Regions from separate parts of the Variovorax sp. F042 genome, predicted to be linked through region 3. Evidence: predicted binding sites of a transcription regulator. Region 3 holds the regulator's gene; each other region holds the start of a gene.
What was found. Region 3 encodes LexA, which represses DNA repair genes until DNA is damaged. Its sites were predicted from a motif close to ACTGTATNNNNATACAGT; they were not measured.
Positions count from the first base shown of each region.

Region 1: recA (recombinase RecA) is a predicted target of LexA. The motif match lies at 1,643-1,660, and genes of this name have one in related genera.
Region 2: ACZYSP_RS13920 (ATP-dependent helicase) is a predicted target of LexA. The motif match lies at 2,370-2,387, and genes of this name have one in related genera.

Region 1 is NZ_JBVASX010000006.1:29,557-34,394, reverse strand. Features, by position in the region: gene ACZYSP_RS19670 (sensor histidine kinase) at 1-284, opposite strand, end outside; gene ACZYSP_RS19665 (response regulator transcription factor) at 340-1,011, opposite strand; gene ACZYSP_RS19660 (MarR family winged helix-turn-helix transcriptional regulator) at 1,075-1,560, opposite strand; gene recA (recombinase RecA) at 1,707-2,813, shown strand; gene recX (recombination regulator RecX) at 2,856-3,314, shown strand; gene ACZYSP_RS19645 (polyketide cyclase) at 3,298-3,726, shown strand; gene ACZYSP_RS19640 (mandelate racemase/muconate lactonizing enzyme family protein) at 3,736-4,838, opposite strand, start outside.
Region 2 is NZ_JBVASX010000003.1:232,883-237,720, forward strand. Features, by position in the region: gene ACZYSP_RS13920 (ATP-dependent helicase) at 237-2,357, opposite strand; gene corA (magnesium/cobalt transporter CorA) at 2,585-3,571, shown strand; gene ACZYSP_RS13930 (phosphoketolase family protein) at 3,692-4,838, shown strand, end outside.
Region 3 is NZ_JBVASX010000001.1:730,819-735,656, reverse strand. Features, by position in the region: gene ACZYSP_RS03560 (D-2-hydroxyacid dehydrogenase family protein) at 1-947, opposite strand, end outside; gene ACZYSP_RS03555 (hypothetical protein) at 1,038-1,403, opposite strand; gene lexA (transcriptional repressor LexA) at 1,542-2,225, opposite strand; gene ACZYSP_RS03545 (asparaginase) at 2,299-3,264, shown strand; gene adk (adenylate kinase) at 3,313-3,969, opposite strand; gene kdsB (3-deoxy-manno-octulosonate cytidylyltransferase) at 4,104-4,838, opposite strand, start outside.

The DNA.
Region 1 (4,838 bases), on a different contig from region 3:
CCGTCGAGCAGCTGGTAGTACACGTGGCCGGCGTCGTCGGCCCGCAGGATCTCGCGCGCCGATTGCGACAGCACGAACTGCGTATGCCCTTCCTTCACCGTCACCAGTTCGGCCAGGGCCTTCACGTTGTGTTCGAGCGCGCGGTCGAAGGGCGCGTTGGCAATGCCCTGCGCCACCAGCCAGGTGACGCCGATGCTCACCGGCACCAGCAGCAGCAGCGGCGTGAGCATCCAGTCGAGGATCTCGCCGAAAAGCGAGCGCTGCGCACGCTGAAAGAGCTTCATCGCGCCGAGTCCTCCGGCGTGCCGCCGCCCGCGCGTGGCGGCTGCCGCGTCGTCGTCACTGGATCTTTTCGAGGCAGTAGCCCAGCCCGCGCACCGTCGCGATGCGCACCGGCCCCTTCTCGATCTTCTTGCGCAAGCGGTGGATGTAGACCTCGATGGCGTTGAGGCTCACCTCCTCGCCCCATTCGCACAGCCGGTCGACCAGCTGGTCCTTGCTCACCAGCCGGCCGGCGCGCTGCAGCAGCACTTCGAGCAGGCCGAGTTCGCGCGCCGACAGCTCGATCATCTTGCCGTCGATGGTGGCCACGCGGCCGGCCTGGTCGTACACCAGCGGGCCGTGGCGGATCGCGTTGCTGGTGGTGCCCATGCCGCGCCGCGTGAGGGCGCGCACGCGCGCTTCGAGCTCCTGCAGGCTGAAGGGCTTGGCCATGTAGTCGTCGGCGCCGTGGTCCAGGCCCTTGACGCGTTCCTCGACGCTGTCGGCCGCGGTGAGCACCAGCACCGGCAGCTGCGAGCCGCGCGCGCGCAGGCGCTTGAGGATCTCGATGCCGTGCAGGCTGGGCAGCCCGAGGTCGAGGATCAGCAGGTCGAACTCGTCGTGCGTCATGAGCGCGGTGTCGGCCTGCGAGCCGTTCGCCACGTGGTCGACCGCCGCGCCCGAGGTGCGCAGGCTGCGCAGCAGGGCATCGGCCAGCACCTGGTCGTCTTCGGCAATCAGAATCCGCATGCGTCACCTCCGGCCCGTTCGGGCGCCAAACCGGCGCCGTTCACATTTGTCTCTGGGGCGAGTCTAGCCCGCTGTGTAGGCTTCCAGTCCGATGGTTACCACGGTGGCGATCTCGTCGCCGACGCTGCTTCGGAACTCGCTCTCGGCCTGCGTCACCGCGCTGCGGAAGGCGTCTAGCCAGGCCAGCCCGTCGGCGGTGAAGAGCACGCGCCGCGCCCGCGCATCGAGCGGATCGGGCCCGCGCGTGACCAGCCCCCAGGCTTCGCACTGGTCGACCAGCGCCCCCATTGCCTGCTTGGTCATGCCGGCGCGCTCGGCCAGCTCCGTGAGGCGCGAGCCCTCGCGCGCCAGGTGCCGCGTGATGTGGATGTGCGCCGCGCTCACCTGCGCGCGCGCCGCGAGGTTCGACAGCGCCAGCGGCACGTCGACGTCGTGCGCCATCAACTCCAGCACGCGCTCGTCGAAGCGGCGCATGGCGTGGCCGAGCAGGCGGCCCAGGTGGGTCTGGCGCCAGGCATCGGGGTCGGTCGGGAAAGCGGCTTCAGCCATGGTGGCAAATGGTAAAGCAAACTGACCAAAAAATGGGTTTGCGCCAACCCATCAGCCCCTACACTACTGTTCAAGCATCCAGCCTGTAGTTAAAAGCAGATCGGATGAAACCCAACACAAACCGTTGATTTTCAAGGAGTTTCCACATGGACGCAGTCGTCAAGGGCGCAAGCATCTCGGTCGCCAACAGTGAAAAAGCCAAGGCGCTGCAAGCCGCGCTGGCACAGATCGAAAAGCAGTTCGGCAAGGGCACGATCATGCGGCTCGGCGAAGGCGAGGCGCTCGAAGACATCCAGGTGGTTTCCACCGGCTCGCTGGGCCTGGACATCGCGCTGGGCGTCGGCGGCCTGCCGCGCGGCCGCGTGATCGAAATCTACGGCCCGGAATCGTCGGGCAAGACCACGCTCACGCTGCAAGTCATTGCCGCCATGCAGAAGCAGGCCGGCACCTGCGCCTTCGTCGATGCCGAGCACGCCCTCGACGTGCAATACGCCCAGAAGCTCGGCGTGAACCTGTCCGACCTGCTGATCAGCCAGCCCGACACCGGCGAGCAGGCCCTTGAAATCGTCGACTCGCTGGTGCGCTCCGGCGCCGTCGACCTGATCGTCATCGACTCGGTGGCCGCGCTCACGCCCAAGGCTGAAATCGAAGGCGAAATGGGCGACTCGCTGCCCGGCCTGCAGGCCCGCCTGATGAGCCAGGCACTGCGCAAGCTCACGGCCACGATCAAGAAGACCAACTGCATGGTCATCTTCATCAACCAGATCCGCATGAAGATCGGCGTGATGTTCGGCTCGCCCGAAACCACCACCGGCGGCAACGCGCTGAAGTTCTACGCCTCGGTGCGCCTGGACATCCGCCGCATCGGCACCATCAAGAAGGGCGACGAGGCCATCGGCAACGAAACCAAGGTGAAGGTGGTGAAGAACAAGGTCTCGCCCCCGTTCAAGACGGCGGAGTTCGACATCCTGTTCGGCGAAGGCATCAGCCGCGAAGGCGAGATCATCGACATGGGCGTGACCGCCAAGATCGTCGACAAGTCGGGCGCCTGGTACGCCTACAACGGCGAGAAGATCGGCCAGGGCCGCGACAACGCCCGCGAGTTCCTGCGCGAGAACCCCGAGCTGTCGCGCGAGATCGAGAACAAGGTGCGCGAGTCGCTGGGCATCCCGCTGTTGGCCGCCGATGCCGGCGCCACGCCAGAGAAGCCGCAGAAGGCTGCCAAGGCCGAGAAGGCCGACAAGGGCGAATAAGCCAGAGCGCGGCTCCCCGGGGGCCGCGCGAGCGACCCCCGAATGGCATTCAACGCCCCGTCCCTCAAAGGCCGCGCACTGCGCCTGCTGAGCCAGCGCGAGCATTCGCGCGCAGAGTTGGAACGCAAACTGGCAAAGCATGAAGAAGAGCCCGGCACGCTGGCAAAGGCGCTCGACGAGCTGGCAGCGAAAGACTTCATCAGCGAGCCGCGCGTGGTGGCCTCTGTACTCAACCAGCGCGCTGCCCGCTCGGGCGCGCTGCGGGTGAAGCAGGAGCTGCAGGCCAAGGGCATCGCGCCCGAGGCCATCGCAGAAGCGGTGGCCAGCCTGCAAGAGACAGAAGTCGAACGCGCCACGGCCCTGTGGCGCCACCGCTTCGACGCGCCGCCCGCTGACGCGAAGGAGCGGGCCAAGCAGATGCGATTCCTGATGGCGCGCGGTTTTTCGGGCGCCGTCGTGTCCAAGGTACTCAGGAGCGATTTCGATGAAACCGACGAATGAAGACCACGCCGCGCAGTCCCGCGTCATCACTCAGCGCGTGCAGTGCGAATGGCGCCGCGCCTATGTGCTGGCGGCAGATCCGAAGCGCCTGCCCGACTGGGCCAGCGGCCTCGCCAAGAGCGCGCTGGTGCCGCATGGCGACCACTGGATCGTGCGCACGCCCGAGAGCGGCGAGGCCCGCATGCGCTTCGCGCCGCGCAACGATCTCGGTGTGCTCGACCACTGGGTCGCGCCCGAAGGCGTGCCCGAGGTCTACCTGCCGTTTCGCGTGATCGGCGTTGCGCCGGACGCCTGCGAGCTGCAGTTCACGCTGCTGCGCCAGCCGCACATGGACGATTCGGCCTTCGAGCGCGATGCGCAGTGGATCGCCCGCGACCTGCAGGCGCTGCGCAACCTGCTCGAAGCAGACTGACTGATCGACTCAGCCGCGCACCACGATCGGCGTGAACTTGCGCCGCGCCTTCAGCTGCTCGGCATCCCACTCGATGCCCAGCCCCGGCGTCTCCGGCGCCACCGCATGGCCGCCTTCGATGCGCAGCCGGCTCGTCGTGAGGTCGTCGAGCTGCGGGATGTATTCCACCCAGCGCGCGTTCGGCACGGCCGCGCACAGGCTCACGTGCAGTTCCATCAGGAAGTGCGGGCACATCGCGATGTTGTGCGCCTCCGCGAGGTGCGCAATCTTCAGCCACGGCGTGATGCCGCCCACGCGCGCCACGTCGGCCTGCACGATGGAGCAGGCGCCTTGCTGGATGTATTCCGCGAACTGCGAGGGGTGGTACATCGATTCGCCCACCGCGATAGGCACGCTGGTGCTCGCCAGCAGCTGCGCGTGCCCGCGCACGTGCTCGGCCGGCATCGGCTCCTCGAACCATGCCAGGTCGAGCGGCGCGTACTGGCGCGCGCGGCGAATGGCCTCTGCCGCGGTGAAGCTCTGGTTGGCATCGACCATCAGCTCGAAGTCCGCACCCACGGCCTCGCGCACGGCCGAGAGGCGCGCGATGTCCTGCGCCACATGCGGCTTGCCGACCTTGATCTTCGCGCCGAGAAAGCCGTCGGCCTTCGCAGCGAGCGTCTGCTCGACGAGTTGTGCGGGCTCGATGTGCAGCCAGCCGCCCTCGGTCGTGTAGACCGGCACGCGCGCCTGCGCACCACCGGCCAGCCGCCACAGCGGCAGGCCCGCCGCGCGCGCGTTGCGGTCCCACAGCGCGGTGTCGATGGCCGCCAGCGCCAGACTGGTGATGGCGCCCACGGCGGTCGCGTGCGTGTGGAAGAACAGGTCGCGCCAGATGGCTTCGTACTGCTGCGGGTCGCGCCCGATCAGGCGCGGCACCAGGTGGTCGTTCAGCAGCGCCACGATGGACGAGCCGCCCGTGCCGATGGTGTACGTGTAGCCCGTGCCCGACGAGCCGTCGTCGCAGCGCACGGTGACCATCACGGTCTCCTGCGTCACGAAGGACTGGATCGCGTCGGTGCGCTTGACCTTGGGCGCAATGTCGATCTGCGCGATTTCTACCTGGTCGATCT
Region 2 (4,838 bases), on a different contig from region 3:
GGAAGGGAAGAAGAGGAAAGAGGGGTGGGTCGATTCACTATGCCCAAGCTGTCACGGTATTGCAATACCTGAGTTGCCCGGGGTTTTGCGGCTTCGTGCGCAGCTTTTCACACGCTAGCGAATCAATAGCAGCTGGCGCTCATGGGGCAGGCGATGCAGCGCTTCGAGAACAAATGTTTCAGCCCCGGTCCACGTGTGACCCTGCCACCGGAAGGGCCAGCAGCCCGCTCAGCGATTCAGCGCCAGGCCGCGCGCATCCGGTTGCGCAGGTCGATCACCGCGCTCGGCGGCGGCACGGCCGGCGGGCGTACCGGCGGAGGCGGCCAGGTCTGCTGCTCGAAGCCTTCGAGATCGGCATCGGCGATGAAGCGCGTGCGGTTGGCATACAAGTGCCGGTCGCCGCGCGCCGCTTGCTGCGTGATGTGGAAGCGCTGCGGTATCAGCAGGTGCAGGTGGTCGCGCGCCCGGGTCATTGCCACGTACAGCAGCCGGCGCTCTTCTTCCAGCTCGTGCGCGCTCTGCGCTACGTCGGCCGGCAGGCAGCCGTCGACCACGTTGAGCACGTGCACCGAATTCCACTCCTGCCCCTTGGCCGAATGGATGGTCGAGAGGATCAGGTAGTCCTCGTCGAGCAGCGGCGGGCCCGGACGGTCACTGGTGGCTTCGGGCGGGTCGAGCGTGAGTTCGGTGAGGAAGCGTTCGCGCGAGGCATATCCGGCCGCGAGCCGCGCCAGTTGCTCCACGTCTGCGCGCCGCACGCCGGAGGTGTCTTCGTACAGCCGCTCAAGGTGCGGCAGATACCAGTCCATTGCCAGCTCGACATCGGCCGGCCACTTCAGCGCGGGTGCGCGCAAGGCGGCGTAGGCCTCGGCAAAGTCGGCCCACTGCGCGCGTGCCGCGGAAGGCGGCACGAAGTCGCGCACCGCCGCAGCGGGGTCGGCCGCCTGGTCCATCGCATCGAGCAGGCGCGCGCCCGTGACAGGGCCGATGCCCGGGATCAGCTGCGTCACGCGAAAGCCCGCCATGCGACCGCGCGGGTTCTGCGCAAAGCGCAGCACCGCGAGCAGGTCCTTCACGTGCGAAGCCTCGAGAAACTTGAGCCCGCCGAACTTCACGAACGGGATGTTGCGCCGCGCCAGTTCGAGTTCGAGCGCCGCGCTGTGCGTCGAAGTGCGGAACAGCACCGCCTGCGACTTCAGCGCGAGCCCGCCCTCGCGGTGCGCCAGCACCTTGTCGGCCACCCAGCGCGCCTGCCCCGCTTCGTCGGGCACGAGCACCAGCAGCGGCTTGCCGGCCGAGGGCTTGTCGGTCCACAGCGTCTTGGCATGCCGCTCGGCCGCATGCGCGATCACGCGGTTCGAGACATCGAGGATCGGTTGCGTCGAACGGTAGTTGCGCTCCAGCGTGACCACGCGCGCGGCCTGCGTGAACTGCGACGGAAAGTCGAGGATGTTGCGCACCGTCGCGCCGCGAAAGGAATAGATCGACTGCGCGTCATCGCCCACCACTGTCACACCGCGCCCGTCGGGCTTGATCGCGAGCAGGATCGAAGCCTGCAGCAGATTGGTGTCCTGGTACTCGTCGACCAGCACGTGGTCGAAGCGCTCACCGATGTGCGCAGCCAGCGCGGGCTCGGCGGCCATCTCGGCCCAGTAGAGCAGCAGGTCGTCGTAGTCGAGCACGTTCTGCCGCTGCTTGGCCTCTACGTAGGCGCCGAACAGCTTCTTCAGTTCGGCCTCCCATTCGCCGCACCAGGGAAAGGCCTCCTTCAGCACATCGGCCAGCGGCGCGCGCGTGTTCACGCAGCGCGAGTAGATCGACAGGCAGGTGCCCTTGCGCGGAAAACGATTGACGGTGGAAGACAGGCCCAGCTCGTGGCGCATCAGCCCCATCAGGTCTTCGGCATCGCCGCGGTCGTGGATGGTGAAGTTCTCGTCGAGCCCGATCTGCGGCGCGTACTCGCGCAACAGCCGCGCGCCAATGCCGTGGAAGGTGCCGGCCCAAGGCAGCGCGGGCGGGGCTTCGGACTTCAGGCCGAGCACGCGTGCCAGCACCTGGCCTGCGCGGCGCTCCATCTCCTGCGCGGCACGGCGCGAGAAGGTCAGCAGCAGCAGGCGCTGCGGATCGACACCGCCGGCAATGAGGTGTGCGACACGGTGCGCCAGCGTGCTGGTCTTGCCCGAACCTGCGCCGGCGATCACGAGCAGTGGCCGATCGTCACGCTCGGCAATGGCTGCTCCCACCCCATGTTCGACCGCCGCGCGCTGCGCGTCGTTGAGCGTGGCCAACGCGGCGGCCAGGCGCTCGGCCTGGGTCTTCGCGGCAGCGGAAAAAACGGGGAGCGCAGCGGTCTGCATGGGCACGACTTTACTGTATGCCCGTCCAGTCCAGCCACCGTGCTGCCATGTGGCCGGTGACATAATCGCGCCTCGCTGCAACCGGAGATTCTTCCCAATGGAAACCGCCCCGTCTCGGCAGCTTTCAACTCCCTTTCACTGACGCGTTTTTCTTAGCGCACGTCGGGCCCGGGAATTGAAAGCGCCCCTCCCTCGCCCATCGTTCAGTCATTCCCGGGAGTGAGCCAATGCTCAACATCTTCACGCTCGCCAACGGCCGCCTCGTTCAGGAAGAAATCGAGGCGCTCGAAGAGCTCTCCAAGTTCCAGCCGATCTGGGTCGACCTCGAGTCGCCCACGCTCGAAGAAAAGCGCTGGATCAAGCAGTACTACGGCCTGTCCATTCCCGAAGACGCGATGGACGAGGACATCGAGGAGTCGGCCCGCTTCTACGAAGAAGACAACGGCGAGCTGCACATCCGCTCCGACTTCTTGATCGACGACGACGAAGACCCGCGCACCGTGCGGGTGGCCTTCATCCTCAACCAGCACAACACCGACCTGCGCAGTCGCGGCGTGCTGTTCTCGATCCACGACGAAGACGTGCCCGTGTTCCGCCTGCTGCGCATGCGTGCGCGCCGCGCACCGGGGCTGATCGAAGACGCCAAGGAAGTGATGCTCAAGCTCTTCGACGCCGACGCCGAATACTCGGCCGACACGCTGGAGAACATCTACGACGAGCTCGAAGTGGCCGGCAAGAAGGTGCTCTCGGGCAATGTCAGCGACGAGCTGGCCGGCGAAGTGCTCGGCGCCATCGCGCGGCAGGAAGACTTGAACGGCCGCATCCGCCGCAACGTGATGGACACGCGCCGCGCGGTCAGCTTCATGATGCGCAGCAAGATGCTCAACGCCGAGCAGTTCGAGGAAGCCCGGCAGATCCTGCGCGACATCGAGTCGCTCGACAACCACACGGCCTTCCTCTTCGACAAGATCAACTTCCTGATGGATGCGACCGTCGGTTTCATCAACATCAACCAGAACAAGACCATCAAGATCTTCTCGGTGGCCAGCGTCGCGCTGCTGCCGCCCACGCTGATCGCCAGCATCTACGGCATGAACTTCAAGTTCATGCCGGAGCTCGACTGGGCCATGGGCTATCCGTATGCCATCGTGCTGATGGCGGCCAGCGCGCTGGTGCCGATGTGGTACTTCCGCCGGCGCGGCTGGCTCAAGTAGCCTGAGCGGGGCGCGCCGGCGCGCGCAGCCTCACGGGCGCTTTCCTGACAGGGCGGTGCGCATGCGCGCCGCATGATGGTCCGATGGCCGGCGCCGCTTCGGTCCATCGGAGCCGTCCCCATGCCACATTCCCCCTCCCCTGCCATCCCCGCGCGCTTCGCGTTGCTCGACGCCTGGTGGCGCGCCGCCAACTACCTGTCCGCGGGGCAGATCTACCTGATGGGCAACCCGCTGCTGCGGGAGCCGCTGGCCCTCGAGCACATCAAGCCGCGCCTGCTCGGGCACTGGGGAACCACGCCGGGGCTCAACTTCATCTACGCCCACATGAACCGCGCCATCAACGCGCGCGACCTCGATGCCATCTTCATCGCCGGCCCCGGCCACGGCGGGCCGGGCGTGGTGGCCAGCACCTACCTCGAAGGCACCTACACCGAGGTCTACCCGCACATCTCGCGCGACACCGAAGGCCTGAAGCGGCTGTTCACGCAGTTCTCGTTTCCGGGCGGCATCCCGAGCCATGTGTCGCCGGAAACGCCGGGGTCGATCCATGAGGGCGGCGAGCTCGGCTATTCGCTGCTGCATGCGTACGGCGCGGTGTTCGACAACCCCGAGCTGCTGGCCTGCTGCGTCATCGGCGACGGCGAGGCCGAAACCGGCGCGCTCGCGGCCAGCTGGCATTCCAACAAGTTCCTCAACCCCGCGCGCGACGGCGCGGTGCTGCCGATCCTGCATCTCAACGGCTACAAGATCGCCGGCCCAACCGTGCTCGCGCGAGTCGGCGACGAGCAGCTCACGCAGCTGATGCGCGGCCACGGCTACGAACCGCGCTTCGTGTCGGGCCACGACCCCGCGCTGATGCACGGCCTGATGGCGGACGCACTCGACGCTTCGCTCGATGCGATCCGTGCAATCCAGGTGGAGGCGCGCTCGGACGGCTTCGGACAGCGGCATCGCTGGCCGATGATCGTGCTGCGCTCGCCCAAGGGCTGGACCGGGCCGAAGACGGTGGACGGCGTGCGCATCGAAGGCACGCAGCGCGCGCACCAGGTGCCGCTGACCGGCTTTGCCGAGAAGCCGGCCCACATCGCGCTGCTGCAGGAATGGATGCAGAGCTATCGCCCCGAAGAACTGTTCGATGCCGACGGCGCCCTGCGCGCCGACATCGCCGCCCTCGCGCCTCGAGGCACGCGCCGCATGAGCGCGAACCCGCACACCAACGGTGGCCTGCTGCTCAAGAACCTCAAGCTGCCCGACTTCCGCGACTACG
Region 3 (4,838 bases):
CTCACGACGTTGTCGAAGGCCTGCCCGAAATAGCTCTCGTAGCTTTCCTGCTCGACGTAGCCGATGTGCGGCGTGCAGATGCAGTTCTCGAGGCGCAGCAGCGCGTGGCCTTGCAACGGCGGTTCGCTCTCGAACACGTCGATGGCGGCCAGCCCGGGGCGGCCGCGGTTGAGTGCGGCGAGCAGGGCGTCGGCTTCGACCAGTTCGGCGCGCGAGGTGTTGACGAAAAGCGCCGTCGGCTTCATGCGCGAGAGGTCTTCCAGCGTGATGAGGCCGTTGGTTTCTTCGTTGAGCCGCAGATGCACCGACAGCACGTCTGCAGCGGCGAAGAACTCGTGGCGGTTCTGCGCGACCTGGAAGCCGTCGGAACGGGCCTTGGCGCAGCTGGCTTCACGGCCCCAGATCACGACCTGCATTCCGAAGGCCTGCCCATAGCGCGCGACCAGCTGGCCGATGCGGCCATAGCCCCAGATGCACAGCGTCTTGCCCTTGAGTACCGAGCCGAGCCCGAAGTTGGGCGGCATCGAGGCCGACTTGAGGCCTGACTGTTGCCAAGCACCGTGCTTGAGGTTGCTGATGTACTGGGGCAGCCGGCGCATGGCAGCCATGATGAGCGCCCAGGTGAGCTCCGCAGGCGCCTGCGGAGAGCCCGAGCCTTCCGCCACCGCCACGCCGCGCTCGGTGCAGGCTGCGACGTCGATATGCCCGGCGACGCGCCCGGTCTGCGAGATGAGCTTGAGCTTGGGTAGCTTCTCGATCAGCTGGCGCGAGATATGGGTGCGCTCGCGGATCAGCACGATCACGTCGGCATCCTTGAGGCGGACCGATAGTTGCCCGATGCCCTTCACCGTGTTGGTGTAGACCTTGGCCGCGTACGCGTCCAGCTTGGCGGCGCAGCGCAATTTGCGCACGGCGTCCTGGTAATCGTCGAGGATCACAATGTTCATGGCGTGCCATTGTGCCTCGCAGCATTGGAATGTCGTGCCCGTGAACGTTTGGATACCCGCCCCCACAGCCGCTCGCAGGGGTGTTCGGGCTCAATGCAGGCGTGTCGAGCGCGGGGCCGTGGCCATGGTTTCGGCGGTTTCGAGTGCTGCCAGCCGGTCGAGTTCGGCGCAGACGTCGGCCATGCGGCCAGAGATCACGACGCGGTTGCTGTGCTGCTGGCCCTTGCCGTCGACCACGCGGACCACGCGCAACGGGCGCGCCGGTGCTGTGGGCGTTGCAGTGCCGCTGGAGCGGGCAGTGCAGGCGGGGCGTACTGCCACATAGCGCAATCCGGCCGAGGTTTCAGCTGCGTCGAGGTGATCCCTGCGGTGAGGGCGGCGTGCCGGCATCAGGCGGTTGGCCAGCGATTGCAGCGGCATCCAGAAATCAGCGATGGCGAGGAGGGCGATTCCCATGTGAACTCCAAAAAAGTATGAGGTTGAACACAGGCAGGATTTCTTGAATCGGCCGCGACAGGGTGATGGCGACTCTTCGCCATACGCCCGCCACCTGTTGCTGCCGGATGGGGTGCTGCGGAAAGCAGGCCGTGAGGCCTACATCAGCATGGTGTTGCGGATGAGCCCCACTGCGAGGCCTTCGATTTCGAACGGCTCGCCGGGCTGGACGATGATGGTCGGGTAGTCGGGGTTCTCGGCGTGCAGCTCGATGACCTGCTTGTTGCGCTTCAGGCGCTTGACGGTCACTTCGTCACCCAGGCGCGCGACCACGATCTGGCCGTTGCGCGCTTCCTTGGTGGCTTGCACCGCGAGAAGGTCGCCATCCATGATGCCGGCGTCGCGCATCGACATGCCGCGCACCTTGAGCAGGTAGTCGGGCTGGCGCTGGAACAACGTGTTCTCGACGTAGTAGGTCTGGTCGACGTGCTCTTGCGCGAGGATGGGGGAGCCGGCTGCGACGCGACCGATGAGCGGCAACGCCAGTTGGGCCATGCCGGGCAGCGAGAGCGAGAACTGGCCGCCCTCGCGGTGGCGCGTTTCATTGAGGGAGCGCAGGGCGTCGCCCTTGAGGCGGATGCCGCGGGAGGTGCCGCTGACCAGCTCGATGACGCCCTTGCGGGCTAGTGCCTGCAGGTGCTCTTCGGCGGCGTTGGCCGACTTGAACCCGAGCTCATTGGCGATTTCGGCGCGCGTGGGTGGCGCACCGGTGCGTGCGATGGCGCTCTGGATGAGATCCAGGATCTGCTGCTGGCGGGCTGTAAGCTTCACGGCGAACTGCATATGTGGTTCCTTGCGGCACTGGCTAGATATCCAGTACCTGTATTTTTAACCAGTTTTTAAAAGTTGACAAGCCATGGTCAATTCCTCTTCGCCTGAAGTGCGCCGTCGTGTGGTGGTTTTGGGCACCGGCGGCACCATTGCCGGCCGGGCCGCCAGCAGCGGCGACAACATCGGCTACACCGCCGGGCAGGTGGGCGTGGCCGACCTGCTGGGCGGGATCGAGGCGCCCGAGGGCGTCGCTCTGGAGGCAGAGCAGGTGGCGCAGGTCGACAGCAAGGACATGTCGTTCGACATCTGGCAGCAGTTGGCCCGACGCTGTGCGCACTGGTTGGCGCAGGCCGACGTGGCGGGTGTGGTGATCACGCATGGCACCGACACGCTCGAAGAGACGGCGTTCTTCCTGCACTCGGTGCTGGCTCCGTCCAAGCCCGTGGTGCTCACCTGCGCGATGCGCCCGGCCACCGCACTGGCGCCCGATGGACCGCAGAACGTGCGCGACGCCATCAGCGTTGCCGCGACGGAAGGCGCACGGGGCGTGACCGTGGTGTGCGCCGGCGCAATCCACAGCGGCATCGACATCCAGAAAGTGCACACCTACCGACTCGATGCTTTTGCTTCAGGTGATGCGGGGCCGGTCGGCTACGTCGAGGAAGGAGAGGTACGCCGTGTCCGGGAGTGGCCTGAGGGATCGGCGTCGCAGGCGTCGAAGCTCTTCGAGGCGACCAGCGTGCAGTGGCCCCGCGTCGAGATCGTCATGAGCCATGCCGGCGCCAGCGGAGCTGTGATCGAAGCCCTGCTGCAGCACGGCGCTGCCGGGCCCGTGCGCGGGCTGGTGCTCGCCGCCACCGGCAACGGCACCCTGCACCATGCGTTGGAAGCGTCAGCGCTCAAGGCGCAGGACGCGGGCGTTGCGGTGGTTCGAGCTACTCGCTGCGCGAATGGACGCATCCTGCCGAAGGCCGGGGATCAGCTCCGCGATGCGGGTGCGCTGACGCCCGTGAAGGCGCGCATCGCGCTGATGCTGGAACTGCTGGGGTGAAAACAAAACCGCCCCATTGAAGGGGCGGTTTCGGAAATCAGATCAGGATCAGCTGCTCAGTGCAGCCAGCGCACGCTGCGTGATCTCGTCAACCGTGCCCACGCCCTTGATGGCACGGTACTTCGGCGCGGCGGCCGGGTCGGTCTTGGCCCAGGCGGAGTAGTAGTCGACCAGCGGGCGTGTCTGCTGGCTGTACACGTCGAGCCGCTTGCGTACGGTTTCTTCCTTGTCGTCTTCGCGCTGGATCAGGTCTTCACCGGTCACGTCGTCCTTGCCTTCCACCTTGGGCGGATTGAACTTGACGTGGTAGGTGCGGCCCGAGGCCGGGTGCGAGCGGCGGCCGCTCATGCGTTCGATGATGTCTCCGAAGGGCACGTCGATTTCGAGCACGTAGTCGAGCTTGACGCCGGCTGCCTTCATGGCGTCGGCCTGGGGGATGGTGCGCGGGAAACCGTCGAACAGGAAGCCGGCTGCGCAATCGGGCTGCGCAATGCGTTCCTTGACGAGATTGATGATCAGGTCGTCACTGACGAGGGCGCCTGCGTCCATGACGGCCTTGGCCTGTAGCCCGAGCGGCGTGCCGGCCTTGACGGCGGCGCGCAGCATGTCGCCGGTCGAAATCTGGGGGATGCTGTATTTCTGGCAAATGAAGGCCGCTTGCGTGCCTTTGCCCGCCCCGGGCGCGCCCAGCAAAATTAGTCTCATGGTGTCCTCGGACGGTTCTTAGATTTTGTGTCGCGCCGAGCGTCGGCCCGAGGGCTGGGCAAGGCGGAGTTGCGTCGAGGATAGCACGCGTGCCCTCGAAGAATTCCGGCCGCTCGCGCAGGCATGGGAGCGCCTCAGGCGGGGGGCGCGGCGGCGAAGACGGCGCGTACGCGCGCCAGGTCTTCGGGCGTGTCGATGCCCGGCCCGGGCGCGACATGGCTCACGTGTACCGCGATGCGATGGCCGTGCCACAGCGCGCGCAGCTGTTCGAGTGCCTCGGTCGCCTCGACGGGAGCCGGTGGCAGCGACGGAAACTGCCGCACGAAGCCCGCGCGATAGCCGTAGATGCCGATGTGGCGCAGTGGGGCAGGGGTGGGCAGTACCGCAGGCGCCGAGCCGTTGGCGGAGCCGTCGCGCCACCACGGGATTGGTGCGCGGCTGAAGTACATGGCGTTGCCCTGTGCATCGAGCACGGTCTTCACCACGTTGGGGTTCATGAAGTCGCCGACAGAGTCGATCTCGTGGGCGGCCGTGCTCATCGCGGCTTCCGCATGGGTGGCCAGCGTGGATGCCACGGCGTCGATCAGCGCGGGGTCGATCAGCGGCTCGTCGCCTTGAACGTTGACGACGATGTCGTCGCCGTCAAGGCCCAGCAGTTCGCAGGCTTCGGCCAGTCGATCGGTGCCGCTGGGATGGTCTTGACGAGTGAGGATGGCCTCGACACCGTGCGCCTGGCATGCCGCAATGATGGAAGGATCGTCGCCGGCGACCACCACGCGCGCCGCGCCGGATTCGCTGGCGCGCTGCGCCACGCGCACCACCATGGGCACGCCGGCGATGTCGGCCAGGGGTTTGTTGGGAAGCCGTGT